DNA from 2 places in the Pandoraea sputorum genome. Region 1 is predicted to be linked to the other one. Evidence: predicted binding sites of a transcription regulator. Region 1 holds the regulator's gene; the other holds the start of a gene.

Region 1 (3,413 bases):
AACCCCAACAATCCGAACGGCCGCGTGCGCGCCACGCTCGCACCTCGCAACGCCACGGGCGCACAGGCGTCGGGCGCTGCCAGCAAGCCGGTCGCCGCGCCCAAGGGCGATTTGCCGCCGCTGTCGCCTTCCAAGAACATCGGGAATCCGCGTGAGTAATTCTGCCAATTCTGCCAACAGCAACGCTTCGACCATCAACCCGGGCGCCGGCCCGGCGGGCAAGCCCAGCGCGCTCGTCGTGCGCTCGCTCAAGAAGCAGTACGGCGCGCGCACCGTCGTCAAGGACGTGTCGCTCGACGTGAAAAGCGGCGAGGTCGTGGGTCTGCTTGGCCCGAACGGCGCGGGCAAGACTACGTCGTTCTACATGATTGTGGGACTCGTGCCCGCCGACGATGGCGAAATCCAGCTCGACGGCAACCTCATCAGCGAACTGCCGATCCACGAGCGCGCCCGCATGGGTGTCTCGTATCTGCCGCAGGAAGCGTCGGTGTTCCGCAAGCTCACGGTCGAAGACAACATTCGCGCCGTGCTCGAATTGCAGGTCGATGCGCAGGGCAAGCCCCTCAAGCGCGATGAAATCGAACGTCGCATTGAAGCCCTGCTCGACGAGCTTCAAGTGGGCCACCTCCGCGAGAATCCGGCGATGTCGCTCTCGGGCGGCGAGCGTCGTCGCGTGGAAATCGCGCGCGCCCTGGCCACACAGCCGCGTTTCATTTTGCTCGACGAACCGTTCGCGGGCGTCGACCCGATCGCCGTGCTGGAAATTCAGCGGATCGTGCGCTTTCTCAAGGACCGAGGCATCGGTGTCCTGATTACCGACCACAACGTGCGCGAGACGCTGGGTATCTGCGATCACGCGTACATCATCAGCGAAGGCTCGGTGCTTGCCGCCGGTACGCCTGACCAGATCGTTGCCGACGAAAGCGTCCGTCGCGTCTATCTGGGCGAGAATTTCCGGATGTAAAGCAGATTTTTCGCATGTAAACCCTGCCTCCGATAGGAGTCAGGGACGGTTCCGTTGGCGTGACAAAGCCTCTACAATGAAGGCGAGACCGCTATGAAACCGACTCTTCAACTCCGCACCTCTCAGCACCTGACCCTCACGCCGCAGTTGCAGCAATCGATCCGGTTGTTGCAACTGTCGACGCTCGAACTTCAACAGGAAGTCGAGCACGCCCTTACCCAGAACCCGATGCTCGAACGCGAGGACGATTGGCTCGCCGGTTCGGTACGTGTGGGCACAGACGGGTCGCTGCGCAACGAACGGAGTTCGTCGTCGGGCAGTTCGAACGACAATGGCCCCGAGGCCTCCAACGGTCACGACGAAGCACGCGAACTCGATGGTGAGGCCCGCTTCGACGACAACGCGTCGGACAACGGCAGCGACTGGAGCCTGAACGACTTCGCCCGCTCCGGCAGCGCATCGGACGACGACGACAATGCGCGTCCGCAACTTCACGTCGACCACCCCAATCTCCGCGAACATCTGCTGGCCCAACTGCGCCTGACCAAGGCGAGTCCGCGCGACCGCGCGCTGGTGGAATTCCTGATCGAATCGCTGGACGAAGACGGCTACCTCGGTAGCCTGCTCGACGAAATTCAGGCCGAAATGCCTGAAGAACTGGCGCTCGAAACGGAAGAGATCAACGCGGCGCTGGCGCTGCTGCAAAGCTTCGACCCGGCGGGCGTGGGTGCCCGCAGCCCGGCCGAATGCCTGCGTCTACAGCTCCAGCGTCTGCCCGCTAGCGGTGTGCGCACCCTGTCGCTGCGCATCGTCACCGATCACCTGGAACTGCTGGCCGCGCGCGATTACACGCGTCTGCGCCGCCTGCTAGGTGTCGGTGAAGACGGCCTGCGCGCCGCGCATCAGCTGATTCGCTCGCTGGACCCCTTCCCGGGCGCGGCTTACGGCGCGCCTCAGGCCGACTATGTCGTGCCGGACGTGCTGGTACGCAAGCAAGGGAGCGGCTGGACGGCGGAGCTGAATCCGGAAGTCATGCCGCGTCTGCGTATCAACGAGATGTATGCGCGCATTCTCCGAAATAACCGGAACGATCCGGGAACCGGCAACCTCCAACAGCAGTTGCAGGAAGCGCGCTGGCTGATCAAGAACATCCAGCAACGCTTCGACACGATCCTGCGGGTGGCGCAGGCGATTGTCGAGCGCCAAAAGAACTTCTTCACGCATGGCGAAATCGGCATGCGGCCCTTGGTTTTACGCGAGATTGCTGATACGCTGGGTTTACATGAATCCACGATTTCACGCGTGACAACGAGTAAGTACATGCTCACTCCATTTGGAACCTTCGAGCTCAAGTACTTCTTCGGATCACACGTGGCAACGGAAGCCGGAGGCGCTGCGTCATCGACCGCCATCCGCGCACTCATCAAGCAACTCATAGGAGCAGAAGACCCGCAGAGCCCCCTTTCCGATAGCCGTATCGCGGAACTGCTGGCAGAGCAAGGTTTTGTGGTGGCGCGGCGCACTGTCGCGAAGTACCGCGAGGCCATGCGAATCCCCGCAGTGAACTTGCGCAAATCTTTGTAGGACAGTCCTGGTGCGCCATGTTGGCCGCTGGGGCATTACGCCGCAGTGCGACATTGCGTCACGTCAATGGCTCGCACCCTCGCTAGCCAGCGTCAACGTTGACGCGGCCTGCACTTCGGCATTTCAGCAAGGAGAGCAGCTATGAATCTGAAGATCAGTGGACACCATCTCGAACTCACGCCTTCGCTGCGCGAATTTGTCGTCAACAAGCTTAACCGCGTGTTGAATCATTTCGACCAGCTAATTGGCGCCGAGGTGATCCTCTCTGTCGACAAAACCAAGGAGAAGAGCGGACGCCAGATCGCGAGCGTCACGGTGTTTCTCAAGGGCAAGGAAATTTTCGTCGAGAAGTGTGACGAGAATATGTATGCCGCCATCGACAAGCTGATCGACATGCTCGACCGCAAGGTAATGCAGTACAAGGACAAGGTTCAGGATCACGGTCGCGAGGCCATCAAGCACCACGAACTTCCTCCTGAGGCGGAACCGCTGCAATAGCATCTTCAGGCGTGGTAATCGCATTGGCTGATACCGACGAAAACCCGCAAGGAACCACCCGAGCGCATATCCGTCTGTTGTAAGTCTGGCATCACCCACCGCGGGGCCGTTGAACGGCCCCTTTTGTATGGTTCGCCCCACTTCCGTGACTTGCCGCGAGCGCGGCGGCGAGTGGTCTATAATGCGAGGTCAATCGGGGGTTGGAGGGCGACTAAGCGTTCGCCCGCATTACAAGATGAACCGTTTAGCCAAACTCATACTCGAGTCCAACATCCTGCTTGGACTGTCCGTTACCAGCAAGAAGCGCCTGTTCGAACAGGTCGGCCTCCTCTTCGAGAACAACGCCGGGCTTTCTCGCGCTGTGGTA
Region 2 (3,413 bases), 270 kb from region 1:
CATCATCACCATGAAACCGATCAGATTGTTCGCGAGTGCCGCGACGTAAATCGGTTGCCGCATGATCTCGCCGAGCGGACGCGCCGGAAGCTCCGCCGCACCGCCCGCTACCCCACCCGCCGCGTGCACCGGCAGGTCGCGCAGAAAACCGACGAGCAGCAGCAACGAGATGCCCGAAAGGATTGTCACGACGAGATACGATCCGGCGAACGTCACCGGCGCGAGCCAGTCCTTGCTGCCCGCCGCGAGCGCCGGTCCGATCACGGCGGCCAGCACACCGCCCGTGAGCACAACGGAAATGGCACGCGGCTTGTCTTCGACAGGCACGACGTCCGCCGCCGCGAGCCGGTAGTAACGCGCAAACGCCTGAAACACGCCCACGCACGCCGTCCCCGCGCAGAACATCGCGAAATGCTTCTCGTAGATCGCCATCACCGACACCAGACCGCCCACGGTGCCGAACAGAGCCCCCAGCGCAAAGCCGAGCCGCTGGCCGAAGCGCTGAATCAGCATCGACGCGAAGATCGTCGTAATTGCCGAAGCGACGGTAATGAGCGAGAACGGCAGCGTCGCATACCCTTTGTCGGACGCCAGCATGTAGCCGACGAGACCGGTCAGCGTCAGGTCGACGGACAACGCCGCCGTATAGAGCGCCTGACAGGCGGCGAGTACGGCGGCATAGCGTCGGCCCAGTCGACGGCGCTGATGCCCAGCGGGCTCGGAAGGTGGCGCGGCGGGTTCGGAAGGTGGCGCGGGGCGCCTGGCAACGGTATCGGTCATGGTGTGATGTCGAGTCGGTGAGAAGTCTTCGGACGCCGTCATCTTGCCGTCAGCCTATTTGGCACGAATGCCAATCATGCATCAAAAAATGCCAGGGCGGCATGTCGAATGCCCTCAGGCGGGGCATTCCCGCGCTCCGATCTGGCCTGCGCACCTGGCGCGGCATCACGCAGAGAAAACCGGTCTCGTTACCGTCATCTCATCCCCTGCGGCCTATACTTTTTGAACCACTTCGCGTAGCGTTCATCGCTCGCTGTGGTTCATGCATGCGTCATCAGTCTGTTTGTGCGAGGAGAGCATCATGGCTCGCAAATTCATCGATTGCCGGGAATTCCCCAGCGAAATGAACTGTTCGGTAGCGCTTTGCGCAGACTCCGAAAACGAGTTGCTGGAGGCGGCCGTGCAGCACGCGGTCACGGTCCACAAGCACGCCGACTCGGCGGAACTGCGTTCGCTTCTGACATCCCTTTTTCATGACGGCACGCCGCCCGTAGAGTCGCCGCGCAAAGTCTGAGGCCCTCGCGCGCGAACGGACAGGTTCGCGCGCCAAGTCGGTGCGCACCAATACGGCGCGCCGTCGCACCACCGTGTCTCGCGCTCATAGCGGGCCTCCTGAAAATCTATCCCCCGCCCCCGTCGCCACGCCCTGCGCACCTCATGGGAGCACGCTGGCACGACCCTTGCGTTAATTCCCCGATACCGGATTGACCGGTCTAACCAGGAAAGGGGAAGACGTACCATGAAACGACGCACGCTACTCCAGATGGCGGCCCTCTCGGGCGCCGCATCGCTCACCGGCATGGCGCCCAACTTGTTCGCGCAGAGCAAACAGCCCATCAAGGTCGGTATCCTGCATTCGCTCTCGGGCACGATGGCCATCTCGGAGACGTCGCTCAAGGACGTCGCCCTCATGACCATTGCCGACATCAACGCCAAAGGCGGCGTGATGGGCCGTCCGCTCGAAGCCGTGGTCGTGGACCCCGCCTCGAACTGGCCGCTCTTCGCCGAGAAAGCACGTCAGTTGCTCACCAAGGACAAAGTCGCCGCCGTATTCGGCTGCTGGACGTCGGTGTCGCGCAAGTCGGTGCTGCCTGTCTTCGAAGAACTCAACGGTCTGCTTTACTACCCGGTGCAGTACGAAGGCGAAGAGATGTCGAAGAACGTCTTCTATACGGGCGCTGCGCCGAATCAGCAGGCGATCCCGGCAGTCGAGTATCTGATGGGCAAGGAAGGCGGCAGCGCCAAGCGCTTCTTCCTGCTCGGCACCGACTACGTCTATCCGCGCACGACCAACAAGATCCTGCGCGCCTTCCTGCACTCGAAGGGTGTCGCCGACAAGGACATTCAGGAGGTCTACACGCCGTTCGGTCACAGCGACTATCAGACCATCGTCGCCAACATCAAACAGTTCGCACAGGGTGGCAAGACCACCGTGATCTCCACGATCAACGGCGATTCGAACGTGCCGTTCTATAAAGAGCTCGGCAATCAGGGCATCAAGGCGACGGACGTGCCGGTCGTCGCGTTCTCCGTTGGCGAAGAGGAATTGCGCGGCATCGACACCAAGCCGCTCGTGGGCCATCTGGCCGCGTGGAACTACTTCATGTCGGTCAAGAACCCGACCAACGAAGCGTTCAAGAAGGAATGGTTCGCCTACGTGAAGGCCAAGGGTCTGCCCGGTGGCGACAAGCGCGTGACGAACGATCCGATGGAAGCCACCTACGTTGGCATGCATATGTGGAAGCAGGCCGTCGAGAAGGCGGGCAGCGTGGACGTCGACAAGGTGCGCACCGCCATGATCGGCCAATCGTTCAAGTCGCCGGACGGCTTCGACATGGTCATGGACGGCAATCACCACCTGCACAAGCCGGTGATGATCGGCGAAATCCGCCCGGACGGTCAGTTCAACGTGGTGTGGAAGACGAAGGCGCCGGTGCGCGCCCAGCCGTGGAGCCCGTTCATCGCGGGTAACGAAGGCAAGCCCGACAAGGTCTGATCTTCCTTCCATTCCTTGCGCCGGAGCCGCACACCGCCCTCCGGCGCATGCAGAGGTTTCGCATGATAACGATAAGACGCTGGACCGCTGCCGCCCTTGTCCTGCTTTCACTGGGCGCTGCGCTGACCCTCTCCCACCCCGCACGTGCCGCCGTCACCGACGCCGACCTTACCGCCCTCGCGGGCGACGATTTCGACGCCAAGGCACAAGCCATCGATCACCTCGCCGCCGACGGTTCGCCGCAGGCGGCTGCACTCCTCAAGGCACTGGCCGACGACTCGGCCGTGACCGTGGGCGAGCGCCTCGCGATTCAGAAGGACGACAAATACGTCGATCCGATCACGGGTGCGCCCGTCAAAGCCGACGACGCCGGGTCGCTGACGCTGAACAACGTGCTGCGCGCAAAGGTGGCAACGGCCGCCGCCGCCGGTGCGCTGCTGTCGACCGATCACGACGCCCGTGCGCAAGCCATCGACACGATGTTGCAGAACCCGTCGCCCGCGTTCAAGACGTTGATCGAACAAGCGCGTCAGAAGGAGATCGATCCCGCGTTGCTCAAACGTCTCGATCAGCTCTGGGCGCAATCGGCCCTGCACGACACCGATCCGAAGAAACGCCGTGAAGCCATCGATCTGAT

The links. Region 1 encodes sigma-54, which starts transcription at its own class of promoters, with help from an activator protein. Its sites were predicted from a motif close to TGGCANGNAANCTGCTTT; they were not measured.
Region 2: a site for sigma-54 is predicted at 1,450-1,467, ahead of urtA (urea ABC transporter substrate-binding protein). Genes of this name have one in related genera too.

The regions. Positions count from the first base shown of each region.
Region 1 is NZ_CP010431.2:596,639-600,051, reverse strand. It holds gene lptA (lipopolysaccharide transport periplasmic protein LptA) at 1-159, shown strand, start outside; gene lptB (LPS export ABC transporter ATP-binding protein) at 194-964, shown strand; gene NA29_RS02745 (RNA polymerase factor sigma-54) at 1,058-2,548, shown strand; gene hpf (ribosome hibernation-promoting factor, HPF/YfiA family) at 2,690-3,046, shown strand; gene ptsN (PTS IIA-like nitrogen regulatory protein PtsN) at 3,282-3,413, shown strand, end outside.
Region 2 is NZ_CP010431.2:324,934-328,346, reverse strand. It holds gene NA29_RS01450 (MFS transporter) at 1-780, opposite strand, end outside; gene NA29_RS01445 (DUF1059 domain-containing protein) at 1,082-1,294, shown strand; gene urtA (urea ABC transporter substrate-binding protein) at 1,580-2,776, shown strand; gene urtB (urea ABC transporter permease subunit UrtB) at 2,839-3,413, shown strand, end outside.